DNA from 3 places in the Neorhizobium sp. CSC1952 genome. Region 2 is predicted to be linked to each of the others. Evidence: predicted binding sites of a transcription regulator. Region 2 holds the regulator's gene; each other region holds the start of a gene.
What was found. Region 2 encodes PhoB, which activates phosphate uptake and scavenging genes when phosphate is short. Its sites were predicted from a motif close to TGTCATNNANCTGTCAT; they were not measured.
Positions count from the first base shown of each region.

Region 1: a site for PhoB is predicted at 1,280-1,296, ahead of QTA58_RS01290 (esterase-like activity of phytase family protein). Genes of this name have one in related genera too.
Region 3: a site for PhoB is predicted at 2,313-2,329, ahead of phnC (phosphonate ABC transporter ATP-binding protein). Genes of this name have one in related genera too.

Region 1 is NZ_CP128416.1:250,181-255,196, forward strand. It holds gene QTA58_RS01280 (DUF2000 family protein) at 1-347, opposite strand, end outside; gene QTA58_RS01285 (AraC family transcriptional regulator) at 346-1,254, shown strand; gene QTA58_RS01290 (esterase-like activity of phytase family protein) at 1,383-2,741, shown strand; gene QTA58_RS01295 (hypothetical protein) at 2,812-3,063, opposite strand; gene ppx (exopolyphosphatase) at 3,375-4,895, opposite strand; gene QTA58_RS01305 (RNA degradosome polyphosphate kinase) at 4,906-5,016, opposite strand, start outside.
Region 2 is NZ_CP128416.1:1,066,128-1,071,143, forward strand. It holds gene QTA58_RS05525 (aspartate aminotransferase family protein) at 1-375, opposite strand, end outside; gene QTA58_RS05530 (GcrA family cell cycle regulator) at 784-1,317, shown strand; gene QTA58_RS05535 (PACE efflux transporter) at 1,671-2,105, shown strand; gene phoB (phosphate regulon transcriptional regulator PhoB) at 2,125-2,808, opposite strand; gene phoU (phosphate signaling complex protein PhoU) at 2,851-3,564, opposite strand; gene pstB (phosphate ABC transporter ATP-binding protein PstB) at 3,608-4,423, opposite strand; gene pstA (phosphate ABC transporter permease PstA) at 4,438-5,016, opposite strand, start outside.
Region 3 is NZ_CP128416.1:1,393,659-1,398,674, forward strand. It holds gene phnK (phosphonate C-P lyase system protein PhnK) at 161-937, shown strand; gene phnL (phosphonate C-P lyase system protein PhnL) at 951-1,661, shown strand; gene QTA58_RS07215 (DapH/DapD/GlmU-related protein) at 1,658-2,275, shown strand; gene phnC (phosphonate ABC transporter ATP-binding protein) at 2,391-3,236, shown strand; gene phnD (phosphonate ABC transporter substrate-binding protein) at 3,304-4,215, shown strand; gene phnE (phosphonate ABC transporter, permease protein PhnE) at 4,291-5,016, shown strand, end outside.

The DNA of each region.
Region 1 (5,016 bases), 820 kb from region 2:
GCGATGCCGACCAGCTTCGCATCGTCGGGCGAGAACCGGGAAAAGACTTCGCGGTTGGCCGCGTCGTGGCCGGTCGCGAACATTTCCTCGACATAGGCGGAGGTCGTCACCTCGCGTTCCAGCGCGCGGCGGTGAATGGTCCTGAGCGTCTCCTGGTCGGCGGACAGCACCACGACCGGCTGGACGCTCAGCGGATTGTAGACATTCCCCGCCGCATCCCGGTATGGTTCGCCGATGATCGCAGGGCTTTGGGCGACGACGCCGCTCATCAGGAATGCGGTCACGTTGAGCCCTTGCCAGGGGGCGAGGTCATCGCGAAGCACGATCGCGATCTTGGTATCGAACATGAAGAGAAACTCCGTCGAGGGCTATGCCCGGGATTATGCAGACCCGAACGAGATAGCCGCCGCGGATGCGGGCCGTCTTGAACGATCGTGCGAAGGGGCGGAGAAGCCGGACGGCATCGTCGAGGCCCCTTCCTCGCGCGGCATCGAGCGGATCGAGGCGCGGTTCCACGGCAACGGCTTTTCGCCGCACCGGCACGATACCTATGCGCTGGGGCTCACGCTTTCCGGCGTGCAGACCTTTCACTATCGGGGCGCCGCGCGCGCCAGCCTGCCCGGCAACGTCATCGTGCTGCATCCAGACGAGGTGCATGACGGCGCCGCCGGCACGGACGACGGCCTGCGCTACCGCATGCTCTACCTGCCGCCGGAGCGGCTGATCGAAGCGGCGGCAGGTAGAGGGGGCCTGCCCTTCGTGCCCAATCCGGTGATCTCGGACGCCGAGTTCCGCCAATGTCTTGCCGAAGCGCTCGACGATCTCGACGCCGAACCGCAGGAACTGCTGCTCGACGACCTGGTCGTGCGGCTTTCGGCAGGCCTCTGGCGCCATGCGGACGCCCGGAAGGCCGATGCGGGAACGCCGCCTGCGCAAGCCGCGGTTCTGCGCTGCCGGGACCACCTGCGGGAAAACTGCGACCGGACGGTTTCTTCCGAAGAACTCGAAGAGATCAGCGGCTTCGACCGCTATACGACCGCGCGGCAGTTCCGCCGCCTTCTCGGCACGAGCCCGCACCGCTACCTCGTCATGCGGCGGCTCGACCGCGCGAAGGCCCTGCTGTCGCGGGGCGGCAGCCTGGCGGATGCGGCGGCCGATGCCGGCTTTGCCGACCAGGCCCACTTCACCCGCCATTTCAAGAAGACGTTCGGCATGACGCCCGGCCGCTGGCAGGCGCTGCAGAGAAGCGCCTAAAACTCTCAAACGCCTGTAAAAATCCGGTCATCAAAGCTTCATCGAAGCTTCAAGGTTCCATCACCTCACCGTCACGCAGGCACCTTAACCGATTGGCGTCTTCGACACGCCAACCAACAGGTGCTTCCATGACCCGACTTCTGCTCGCCACCGTTGCGCTCGCCGCGCTGATCGGCGGCTCCGCTTCCGCCGACGACAAGGTCTTTCCGGCCAGGCTCGCCGGCCAGGCCATCCTGCCGGCCAACACCGTCGTGCCGGCGCCGGCCGATGCGCCCGCCTTCCTGAAGACGTCCGGCAAATTCACCACGTCCGACCGCAAGCGCACCGAAGCGCTCGGCACGCTGCCCGGCAAGGACGGGGCGCGCGTCACCGACGTCAAGCTGCCGCTCGACGGCCAGCCGGTCCAGGGTTTCTCCGGCATCAAGACCATGCCCGACGGCACGTTCTGGACGCTGTCGGACAACGGCTTCGGCTCGAAGGCGACTTCTTCCGACTCCATGCTCTTCCTGCACCAGATGAAGTTCGACTGGACGACCAACAAGGCGGAGATGGTCAAGCACGTCTTCCTGTCCGACCCGAACAAGGTCGCGCCCTTCCCGATCGCCATGGAAGGTTCGGACACCCGTTACCTCACCGGCGCCGATTTCGACATCGAATCCATCCAGCCCGTCGCCGACGGTTTCTGGCTCGGCGACGAGTTCGGGCCCTACCTGCTCAAGGTCGATAACGAGGGCCGCCTGACCGACGTCATCCCGACCATGGTCGACGGCAAGCCGGTCACCTCCCCCGACAACCCGCTCATCCAGCTTCCCGGCAACCCGGTTTCGAAGATGCCGGCCTTCAACGTGAAGCGCTCGGGCGGCTATGAGGGGCTTGCCATGTCGAAGGACGGCTCCAGGCTTTACGGTCTCCTGGAAGGCCCGCTTTACAAGGAGGACGGCCAGGTGGAGCAGGCCGACGGCCTGACCGCGCTGCGCGTCATCGAATTCGACGTCGCCGCCAAGACCTGGACCGGCCGCTCCTGGCTCTATCCGCTCTCCAAGGGCGGCGAGGCGATCGGCGACTTCAACATGATCGACGCCACCACCGCCCTCGTCATCGAGCGCGACAACGGGGCCGGCACCGCCGACAAGGCCTGTGCCGATCCGGCGAAGCCCGAGCCGACCTGCTTCAACGCGCCCGCCAGGCACAAGCGCGTCTACAAGATCGAGATGAACGACGCCAATGCCGGCAAGGCGGTCCGCAAGATCGGCTACATCGATCTCATGAACATCCAGGACCCGGACAACAGGAAGAAGGCCGGCAATGTGGCGGGCGTCTACAACATGCCCTTCGTGACGATCGAGAACGTCGACGTGGTCGACGCCACGCACCTCGTCATCGGCAACGACAACAACCTGCCCTTCTCCGCCGGCCGCGCCGTCGACAAGGCCGACAACAACGAGTTCAGCCTGATCGAAGCCGCCGAGTTCCTGGCTGCGAAGTAGGCCATAAAACGAAAGAGCGTCCGGCGGAAACCGGACGCTCTTTTCCGTTCATGCCCTTTCCGGTCCGGCGTCAGTTCGCGACGGAAGAGGTCCTGCGGCTGACGAGCTTCAGGCTGCGGTCCGGCTGAATGATATAGGTCTCGTTGTAGAGCTGGCCGTTGGCGCGGAACTGATGCGGCACGGGGCTGCCGACCGGGGCTTTTTCCAGCCGTGTCGCCGGCTGTCCGCCATAGGTGATGCTGCCCGGGATCGGCTCCAGGGCGAAGGCCGAAGAACCGCCTGCAACGGCGGTGAGAAGGGCGATTGCGACTATCTTTTTCATGTCCATGTTTCCTTCTTTGCTTTACGCCGGCTTCTTGGAAGACCTCGGTGGCCAACCGGCATGCATCACAAATCGGAACTGGGCCGCGGATTTATTACCGCCGAAAAACTAATCGCTTTATGCAGTAAAAGACAACAATCACGATCGGATCACGCCCGGCTCACGCATCGTGCGATATCAATGGGTTAAATGACGCGGCCATCTCCGCGGAACCCGGCCTGCTCTTTTTTCAAGAGTGGTCACATGTTTTTTACGGTCCCGCCGAGCCGCCCGTAAAGCTAAAAAAAGCGGCAGCCGGACCTCCCGAAAATCTACTCGAACCGGAACGCCAGTCGCTTGCCGGTGAGCCTTGCGAGCTGCTGCAGGCGGCCATCCAGCCGTTCGCCGGCGAAATCGCGGTAGGCATGCGGCACCACGAATTCCAGATCGAGATCGGGGTCGGACGACGGGCGGAAGGTCAGGTTGTGGACGACGCCGGGCATGGAGGCCGAGAAGAGGTAGACGACGCGCAGCAGGCCGCCGAGAAGCTTGGCGAGATCGAGCAGACGCGGCGTGGCGATGGTGGCGAGCGGGCCGGTCGTGCCGTCGTCGTGCAGCCCTTCGAAACGGTGGTAGTTGGCGAGCGCCAGATAGGCGCGGCCCGCATGGGTGATGCCGACGAAGGAGGAATGGGCGATCAGGTTCAGCGCCTGCAGGCCGCGATAATCGGGATGGGCGCGCCAGCTTATGTCGGCCAGCAGGCAGGCGGCTTGCCGGTAGCGGCTCTCCTCCTCCGTCTCCTCGATGCCGAACACCGGCACCATGCGGCCGGTCCATTCGGCGAGCTCGCGGGCGTGTTCCGGCGAGCGGGCACGCAGGATGGCGAGCTGGTCGGCCGCGACGAGCAGCGGATCGCTCGCCTGTTCCTCGTCGGACAGCCGGGAATAGAGATAGCCTTCGCGAACCCCCTGCGCCGAAAAGCTCACCTTGGCGGGCTTCATGGCGGTCAGCACCTCCTGCATGGCGATGGCGCCGAAGGGCAGAAGCGAACGGCGGCTCTTGGAAACCGCCTGCCAGGCGGGATCCTTGGAGTCCTTGGCGGCGATCACCTCTTCGAGGAATTTCTGGATCTCGGCGAGCGGCAGTTCGTAGCCCTGCATCATGTGCAGCGGGTACCTGGTCATCTCCATGTGCAGCTTGGCGATGTTTCGCCACGTGCCCCCGACCGCATAGAAGGTGCGGCCCGCGCCGTGTTCCAGGAAACGCGCGGTATTGACCTGCTTGCGGGCGAAGGTGCGCGCCTTGGAGAGCGAATTGCCGGAGGTTTCCGAAAGCCTCAGGCCGCCGAGCGGCAGCGTGATGCCCCGACCGAATTCCTGCCCCCTGATGTCGATGAGCTCGAGCGAGCCGCCCCCAAGGTCGCCGGCGATACCGTCCGGATCATGGAAGCCGCTGATGATGCCGAGCGCCGAGTAGCGCGCCTCTTCCTCGCCGGAAAGCAGCTGCACCGGCTGACCGAGGATATCCTCCACGTCGCGGATGAATTCCGGGCCGTTCGAGGCCTCGCGGGCGGCGGCGGTCGCGAGCACGTAGGTTTCCGTGGCGCGCGCCTGGGTGGAGAGTGCCCGGAAACGCCTCAATGCCGCGAGCGCACGCTGGACAGCCTCTTCGTCCATCCGGCCGCTGGAGCCGAGGCCCTTGCCGAGGCCGCACAGGACCTTCTCGTTGAAGAGAACCGTCGGCGCGCGCGACAGGCCTTCGTAGATGACGACGCGGACGGAATTCGAGCCAATGTCGATGACGGAGACAGGAGCGATCCCCGGAAGGCGCCCCTGGGCTTCTGATCGTACCATGCTGTCTTACTTATTTCTTCCGTCCGGACATCAGGCCGGCAATCAGTTTCGGAGCACTCGACTTCAAAGCTTCACCACGGCCTGACAGGCTCGGGTTGGTCATGAAATAATGCTGCGCGTT
Region 2 (5,016 bases):
GGTCACGATATGGAAACGTTCCGGATGGCCCTTCACATACTGGTACCGGCGGGCCGTCTTGATGGCGCATTCCAGCGCCTCCGCACCGGAATTCGTGAAGAACACCTTGTCCGCGAAGGATTTCTCGGCGAGGCGACGCGACAGGGTCTCCTGGCCCGGCACTTCATAGAGATTGGAGGTGTGCCAGACCTTCTCGGCCTGAGCCTTCAGCGCCTCGACGAGATGGGGATGGGCATGGCCGAGCGAGTTGACCGCGACGCCCGATCCGAAATCGAGATATCGCTCGCCGCTTTCCGTCACGAGCCATACGCCCTCGCCGCGTTCGAAGCGCAACGGGGCCCGGGCAAAGGTGTCGAAAAGCGCGGCTTCAGCCATGGCGACATCACTCCTCTAGGCAGTCCGAAAGACCGGCCAAAACGGCCGGAAAAATCAAAAATGCCGCCCAATGGGGCGGCGGGGGCACTATCGGGGTTTAGGGCCCGAATGTCAACAAAGCCCGGCACCTTAGCCGGCTTTGCTAAAGAAACAGGCAGGCGCCTGCATATGTGACAAAAATGACTCTCTCCAACAGCAAGTTGGGGAAAACCAAGAAATCGATTCCTGCAGATTCTCCCGACTCTTGCCACGGAGTCAGCCTCACACTAGGTTAATCGTCAATTACTAGACTGCATGCGGCGGAACTAGTCACCTCAAGCATAGATGTAGTGGGTGTTGCGGAATGATGTCTGCAGCAAAGGTGGAAGGATTCTGCATGCCTGCAACGTCCAAAGGCGGAGAACGGGCATGAACTGGACAGACGAGCGCGTCGAAAAACTGAAGAGATTGTGGTCGGAAGGCTTGAGCGCCAGCCAGATCGCCGCACAGCTCGGAGGCGTGAGCCGCAATGCCGTGATCGGCAAGGTGCACCGCCTCAGCCTGCCGGGCCGGGCGAAAGCCGGCGGCACGGTGGCCACGGGCCGTTCGGCCGCCAAGCGGACCACATCGGCGCCCCGGGCTCCGAACTATGCGTCGCGCGTCGCCACCCGGACCGTCGCCCGCGCGGTCGGCGCAACTCTTCTCAAGGAAGAGATCGAAGTCGAGGCTTTCGAGGAGATGGAATATCGTCCGGCCGCCAATGTGGTGGTGCCGATCTCCCGTCGCCTCGCCCTGACGGAACTCACCGAGCGCACCTGCAAGTGGCCGGTCGGCGATCCGCTCAAGGAAGATTTCCACTTCTGCGGCTGCGACTCCCCGGACAATTCGCCCTATTGCGGCTATCACACGCGGCTTGCCTATCAGCCGGTTCACGACCGCCGCAGGGCGAGTGCCCGGGCCTGACACGAACGCGGCACGAGAATGAATTGAAAGCGGGCTTCGAGATCGCTTCAGACTGCCGACAAAGGTTCGAAAATCTCTGATCGTCTTGCTCAGGCCTGTCCCGAGCATCTGCAAACCATCGATGTTTACAGATCCTCGGCACAAGGCCGAGGATGACGCCGAGCGAGACGCAAGATTTGTCATCAAGCTGAAGCGGGCTTCGAGGCCCGCTTTTTTCGTGTGCATGGCAGCTATGCCCTGCCGCGGCTTGCCGAGCAGTGCGAAAGCACCTATCTCAAGGATGCGAGGACGACCTCCCCCAATATCGGGCCAAAACTCCGGGACGACCCGGAACGAACCCACCGGGGAATATCATGCGCTCGACCCGCGACCGTATCCGCCACGCCATCAGCTTCGAAGTCATCGCGCTTCTCATCGTCACGCCGCTCGGGGCGCTTGCCTTCGGCAAACCGCTCTCCGACATCGGCGTCATCGCAATCGGCGGTGCGACGATCGCGACCGGCTGGAACTATCTCTACAATCTCGGTTTCGACCATCTGATGCGGCGGCTGACCGGCGGCACGCAGAAAACGCCGGCAATCCGCGTCGGCCATGCCATCCTTTTCGAGGTAGGCCTGCTGATCGTGCTTCTGCCCTTCGTCGCCTGGTATCTCGATATCAGCCTGTGGGAAGCGCTGGTCATGGACGTGGCTTTTGCCGTCTTCTACGTCTTCTATGCCTTCGCCTTCAACTGGGCCTACGACCGGCTGTTTCCGCTGCCGGAATGGCAGGAGGCTGAGGCGCGATGACGCGCGCCTCTTCCAGCGATCAGGATTCCATCGAATAACCCGCACCGCGGACGGTGCGGATGACATCCTGCATGTTGGAGAAATTCAACGCCTTGCGCAGGCGCCCCACATGCACGTCGACTGTGCGCTCGTCCACGTAGATGTCGTGGCCCCAGACGCCGTCCAGGAGCTGCGAACGGGAGAAGACGCGGCCGGGCGATGCCATCAGGAACTCCAGCAGGCGGAATTCCGTCGGGCCGAGGCGGACCTCACGGCTCTTGCGATGCACGCGGTGGGTCTCGCGGTCGAGCTCGATGTCGCCGCAGCGCAGAACGCTGGAGAGCACTTCCGGGCGCGCCCGCCGCAGCATCGCCTTGACGCGGGCCATAAGCTCCGGCGTCGAGAAGGGCTTGACCACATAGTCGTCCGCACCCGTGGCCAGGCCGCGGACACGCTCGCTCTCCTCGCCGCGGGCCGTCAGCATGATGATCGGCAGGCGCTCGGTTTCCGGGCGCATGCGCAGGCGCCGGCAGAGTTCGATGCCGGAAACGCCGGGCAGCATCCAGTCGAGGATCAGAAGATCCGGCGTGCGCTCCTGAAGCCTTATCTCGGCCTCGTCCCCCCGCAGGATCGTCTCGACGTCATAACCTTCGGCTTCGAGATTGTAGCGAAGAAGCACGCTCAGCGCTTCCTCATCCTCCACGACAGCGATTTTTGGCAGCATTCTCACCCTGCTCCGTCAGCATTCCGTCATTCGGTGCCGTTTTTACTCGGTAACGGCGCCGAGCGTGTTCGACGTATCGTCCTTCGGACGCTCGCCTTCCGGCTGGGCACCCGTCGTCATGTAGTAGATCGTCTCGGCGATGTTGGTGGCGTGGTCGCCGATCCGCTCGATGTTCTTGGCGCAGAACAGCAGATGCGTGCAGGTGGTGATATTGCGCGGATCCTCCATCATGTAGGTGAGGAGCTCGCGGAACAGGGACGTGTACATCGCGTCGATTTCCTCGTCGCGGATGCGGATCGCTTCCGCCTTCTCGGCGGACCGGCTCGCATAGACGTCGAGCACTTCCTTGAGCTGCACGAGCGCGAGATCGGAAAGGTGCTCGATGCCGCGGGCAAGCTTGCGCGGCACGCCGGTGCCCTGAACCGCGATGACCCGCTTGGCGGTGTTCTTGCCGAGATCGCCGACGCGTTCCAGATCGCCGGCGATGCGCAAGGTGCCGACGATCTCGCGCAGGTCGGACGCCATCGGCTGGCGCTTGGCGATCGTGACGATCGCCTTGTCCTGGATCTCGCGCTCGGCGTGATCCAGGATCACGTCGTCGGAGATGACCTTCTGGGCAAGCGCCGAGTCGGAATTCACAAGCGCGCGTACGGCGTCCGAGCACATCTGCTCGGCAAGACCGCCCATTTCGGAAATGCGGCGGCTCAGATATTTCAGTTCGTCGTCGTAGGCCGACAGGATATGGGTCGATGCCATCTTCTAATCCTCGAAATTGATGTCAGGCGGCACAGCCGGCCGATCAGCCGAAACGGCCCATGATGTAATCCTGGGTGCGCTGGTCGTCCGGGTTGGTGAACATCTTGTCCGTGTCGTTCTCCTCGACCAGCTGGCCGAGGTGGAACATGGCGGTGCGCTGGGACACACGGGCGGCCTGCTGCATCGAGTGCGTCACGATGACGATCGTGTAGTTGGCGCGCAGCTCGTGGATGAGCTCCTCGACCTTGGCGGTCGCGATCGGGTCGAGCGCCGAGCAGGGTTCGTCCATGAGGATGACTTCCGGCGATACGGCGACCGCGCGGGCGATGCAGAGGCGCTGCTGCTGGCCGCCCGAAAGGCCGGTGCCGGATTCATGCAGGCGGTCCTTGACTTCCGTCCACAGGCCGGCGCGCTGGAGGCTCGCCTCGACGATCTGGTCCATGTCGGCTTTGTTCCTGGCCAGCCCGTGGATGCGCGGGCCGTAGGCGATGTTCTCGTAGATCGACTTCGGGAACGGGTTCGGCTTCTGGAAGACCATGCCGACGCGGGCGCGCAGTTCGACGACATCGATCTGCGGATCGTAGATATCGTCCGTATCGAGGGTGATCTTGCCGGTGACGCGGCAATTCTCGATCGTGTCGTTCATGCGGTTGAGGCAGCGCAGGAAGGTGGACTTGCCGCAGCCAGAGGGACCGATAAGAGCCGTCACGGTGTTTTCGCGGACGTTGAGGTTCACGTCGAAAAGCGCTCGCTTCTCGCCGTAATACACGGACACGTCCTTGCCGATCATCTTATGCGAAACATCACTCATCTTCTGGTCCAGCGCCTTTTCAACTGCTGCTTCCGACATCATGTTCATCGTATCTACTCCTTCTACCAGCGACGCTCAAAGCGCCGCCGCAAGAGAATTGCGCCAACGTTCATTACGATGAGGAACAGGAGCAGGATGATGATCGCTCCCGAGGTACGCTCGACGAACGCGCGCTCGGCTTCGTTCGCCCACATGTAGATCTGCACCGGCAGCGCCGTCGAGGGATCGAGCGGCGTGGTCGGATAGTTGGCCACGAAGGCGACCATGCCGATCAAAAGCAGCGGTGCGGTTTCGCCGAGCGCGTGGGCGAGACCGATGATGGTCCCGGTCAGGATGCCCGGCATGGCAAGCGGCAGGACGTGATGGAAGATCGTCTGCATCTTGGAGGCGCCGAGGCCGAGGGCGGCCGCGCGGATCGATGGCGGCACCGCCTTCAGCGCCGCGCGCGTGGCGATGATGATCGTCGGCAGCGTCATCAGGGTCAGAACCAGGCCACCCACCAGGGAAGCGGAGCGCGGCAGGCCGGCGAAGTTGACGAAGACGGCAAGCCCGAGAAGACCGTAGACGATCGAGGGGACGGCAGCGAGGTTGTTGATGTTCACCTCGATCAGGTCGGTGAACCTGTTCTTCGGGGCGAATTC
Region 3 (5,016 bases), 330 kb from region 2:
GCACCCACCCGATCCATCTCCAAAACACCACCTACCGCGAAGCCAAACCTTACTTGGGACTGCGGCCTCGCCCCTTGTCGATCTCCCCCCGTGAGGGGGAGATGTCCGGCAGGACAGAGGGGGGTGAATTCCGCACACTGACCTTCAAGGACAATACGCCATGACCGACACCCCCCTCCTCAAGGTCAGCGGCGTCTCGAAATTCTACGGCAACCGCATCGGCTGCAAGGACGTGTCCTTCGAACTGTGGCCGGGCGAGGTGCTCGCGATCGTCGGCGAATCCGGTTCGGGCAAGACGACGCTGCTCAACTGCCTTTCCACGCGGCTCATGCCGACGGCCGGCAGTGTCGAGTACCGGATGCGCGACGGCAATTTCCGCGACCTCTACCATATGAGCGAGGCCGAGCGCCGCTTCCTGATGCGCACCGACTGGGGCTTCGTGCACCAGAACCCGGCCGACGGGCTGCGCATGACGGTTTCGGCCGGCGCCAATGTCGGCGAGCGGCTGATGGCGATCGGCGACCGGCACTACGGCAGGATCCGCGAGACGGCGAGCGACTGGCTCGCCCGCGTCGAGATCGGCACCGACCGCATCGACGACCAGCCCCGCGCCTTTTCCGGCGGTATGCGCCAGCGCCTGCAGATCGCCCGCAATCTCGTCACCGGCCCCCGCCTCGTCTTCATGGACGAGCCTACCGGCGGCCTCGACGTTTCGGTCCAGGCGCGCCTGCTCGACCTCGTGCGCGGCCTCGTCAACGATCTCGGCCTGTCGGCGATCGTCGTCACCCACGATCTCGCCGTCGCGCGCCTGCTGTCGCACCGGATGATGGTGATGAAGGACGGCCACGTGATCGAGCACGGGCTCACCGACCGGGTGCTCGACGATCCGCGCGAGCCCTATACCCAGCTTCTCGTGTCTTCGATCCTGCAGGTTTGAGGGAGATATCGTCATGGCCACCCCCCTCGTCGTCTCGGAAGTCTTCAAGAGCTTCACCATGCACCTGCGCGACGGCATCAAGCTGCCGGTCGTCAACGACGTGAACTTCTCCGTCGCCAGCGGCGAATGCGTCGTGCTCGGCGGCCCTTCCGGCATCGGCAAGAGCTCGATCCTGAAAATGCTCTACGGCAACTATGCCGTCGATGCCGGCCAGATCCTCGTGGACCACAAGGACCGGCTGGTCGACATCGCCGGTGCCGATCCGCGCACCATTCTCGACGTGCGCCGGCATACGATGGGCTATGTCAGCCAGTTCCTGCGCACGGTGCCGCGTGTCGCGGCCCTCGACGTGGTCGCCGAACCGCTCGTCGCCCACGGCGTCGAGGCTCCGGAGGCAAGGGAAAAAGCCTCCGGATTGCTCGCGAAGCTCAACCTGCCCCGGGAGCTCTGGTCGCTGCCGCCTGCGACCTTTTCCGGCGGCGAGCAGCAGCGCGTCAACATCGCCCGCGGCTTCATCACCAGCCACCGCATCCTGCTTCTCGACGAGCCGACCGCTTCGCTCGACGCCGTCAACCGGCGGGTCGTCGTCGAGATGATCGCGAAAAAGAAGCGCGAGGGCGTCGCCCTCCTCGGCATCTTCCACGACGAGGAAGTGCGCGAGGCCGTCGCCGACCGCGTTCTCGACGTGTCGCAGTTCTCTCCCCGAAAGGCGGTTGCAGCGTGAGCAAGAAACTCGGCATCGAGCCGCTCGTCCATCCGAGCGCCAGCGTCACCAATTCCACGCTCGGCCGCTATACGGAAGTCGCCGAGCGCTGCCGCATCTCGGAGGCCGAGATCGGCGACTATTCCTACATCATGCAGGACGGTTCGATCTGGTGCGCGACGATCGGCAAGTTCGTCAACATGGCCGCTTCCGTGCGCCTCAACGCCACCAACCATCCGACCTGGCGGGCGACGCTGCACCATTTCACCTATCGTGCCGCGAACTATTGGGACGATGCCGAAGACGAGCAAAGCTTCTTCGAATGGCGGCGCGACCATCGCGTCGTCATCGGCCACGACGTCTGGATCGGCCACGGCGCGACCGTGCTGCCGGGCGTCACCGTCGGCAACGGCGCGGTGATCGGCGCCGGCGCGGTCGTCTCGAAGAACGTCGCGCCCTATACGATCGTCGGCGGCGTGCCGGCGAAGCTCATCCGCGAGCGTTTCACAAAAGCGGTCGGCGAGGCGATGGACCGGCTCGCCTGGTGGGATTGGGACCACCGGAAACTGAGGGCCGCTCTTGAGGATTTCCGGGCTCTTCCGGCGGAGGAATTCCTGTCGCGCCATGCGTCGTAACATAACCGTTACGAACATCAGGGGATTGTAACAATACCGACATAAAACCGACATTCAGGCTTCACGAACCCCCGCTAATCGAAATCGTATAAGAGGATTGGACGGGCAGAAGAGCATGAAGTTCGAGCTGAGGAATGTCACCCGCCGTTTTGGCGACCGTATCGCGGTCAATGCCGTGAACGTCGAGATTCCCCAGGGCCAGATGGTCGGCGTCATCGGCCGTTCCGGCGCCGGCAAATCCACCCTCCTGCGGATGATCAACCGCCTGCAGGAGCCGAGTTCCGGCTCCATCCATTTCGGCGGGGTCGAGGTCTCGGCGCTGAAGGGCGTCTCGCTGCGCAACTGGCAGCGCGACTGCGCGATGATCTTCCAGCAGTTCAACCTGGTGCCGCGTCTCGACGTGATGACCAATGTGCTGCTCGGCCGCCTCAACCACCGTTCGACAGTGATGAGCCTCCTGAAGATCTTCAGCCGCGACGAGCGCGTCATGGCGATGGCCGCGCTCGAAAGGCTCGGTATCGAGCAGACGGCGCTGCAGCCGGCCGGAACGCTTTCCGGCGGCCAGCAGCAGCGCGTCGCGATCGCCCGCGCCCTCATGCAGGCGCCGAAAATGGTGCTCGCCGACGAGCCGATCGCCTCGCTCGACCCGCTGAATGCCAAGATCGTCATGGATGCGCTGCGGGACATCAACGAACGCGAAGGCATCACCGTCATCACCAACCTGCACACGCTCGATACTGCCCGCAGCTATTGCGAGCGCATCATCGGCATGGCCGGCGGCCGCGTGGTTTTCGACGGGCCGCCGCAGGCGCTCGATGCGGCGGCGGTCCGCGAAATCTACGGCTCCGACAGGGACGGAGCCGGTATCGACGAGTCCATGACATCGACCAGCCTCGCCTCGACGAAACGCCCCGATGTCGTTCTTTCCGGCGCGATGGCCGAAGCAGCCGTCGCGCGCTGACCCCTTTACGGCCGAGGGGGACGACGGCCGTAACACCGACAAAACCATGTCACTAAAGGAGACTTCCATGTCTGCATTCCGCAAGATCCTGATGGCGACGATCGCTGTCGCTGCTCTCGCCGGCAACGCTGCCGCCCAGGACGTCAAGGTCCTGCGCATCGGTCTCGACGGCGGCGAAAACGAAGCCGACCAGGTTCGCCGCACCGAGTGCGTCAAGCCCGGCCTCATCAAGGCCACCGGCGTTTCCGAAGTCCAGCTCTTCCCGTCGCCGAACTACAACGGCGTCATCCAGGGCCTGCTCGGCGGCACGATCGACCTCGCCGTCATGGGCGCTTCCTCCTATGCTTCGATCTACCTCAAGGATCCGAACGCCGTCACCCCCGTCCTGACCACCAAGCAGGCCGACGGTTCGACCGGCTACTACTCGATCATGGTCGCCCGCAAGGACTCGGGCATCAAGACGCTCGCCGACGCCAAGGGCAAGAAGCTCGGCTTCGCCGATCCGGACTCCACCTCCGGCTACCTCGTTCCGAACGTTTCGCTGCCGAAGGACATCGGCATGCCGGTCAAACAGTATTTCGCTTCGTCCGACTTCGGCGGCGGCCATGAAAACCTCGTTCTCGGCGTTCTCGACAAGAAGTTCGACGTCGGCACCACGTTCGGCTCCGGCACCGGCGACTGGTCGCAGGGCTACTCCTCCGGCAACCTGCACATCATGGTCTCCAAGGGCCTGCTCGACATGGACGACATCGTCGAAGTCTGGAAGTCGCCGCTGATCCCGAACGGCCCGCTGATGGTTTCCCAGAAGCTGCCGGCCGACGTCCAGAAGAAGGTCACCGCCTATTTCGCCGAACTGCCGAAGACGGACAAGACCTGCTTCGACAACTTCACGGGCGGCGGCTATGTCGACTGGGCACCGGTCGACCAGAGCTTCTACCAGACGATCATCGACGCCCGTAAGTCGGTCATCGGCGGCTGATCTCAAGCCTCATCAATCCTGCGGCGGCATCTGACGGTGCCGCCGCTCGCTTAATAAGGAAGCAAGGAAGCCCCCATGGCGCACGTGGCCGGAGCCGACCATCCGAGCGGGCTCACAGGAAGCTCCCGCACCATCCTCGACCATTACCAGAGCCAGGTGCGCACCCGGCGCATCTATACCCTCGTCTCGATCGCGGTCTTCCTGATCGTGCTCGGCGCCTCGCTCGATTTTGCCAACAGCGCCAATTCCGGCAAATTCTTCGAGCGGCTTCCCTATCTGTTCGATTTCATGAAGAGCTTCGTGCCGGACAGTCCGCTGGAGATTTTCCGCGCCATGTTCGACCTGCCGTCGCCCTATGCGGACGGCTCGATCAAATACGACTATACCAGCGACCGCATCTGGATCACCGACAGCTTCTACATTCCCAATTTCTTCTATCAGCTGGCGATCACCATCAATATCGCCATCGTCTCGACCATTCTCGGCGCCAGCGGCGCGTTCGTGCTCTGCTTCTTCGCCGCATCCAACCTGGTCGGGTCGCGGGCCGTGCGGTGGTTCGTCCGCCGGATCATGGAAATCATGCGCGCCTTCCCGGAAATCGTCATTGCCGGGCTTCTCGCGGCCATCCTGTCGATCGGCCCGATCTCGGCGATCATCGCCGTCTGGATCCACACGGTCGGCGCGCTCGGAAAACTGTTCTTCGAAGTGGTCGAGAATGCCGACATGAAGCCCGACGAGGGCCTGCGGGCCGCCGGCGCGAGCTGGGTGGAGCGCGTGCGCTTCGCGATCCTGCCGCAGGTT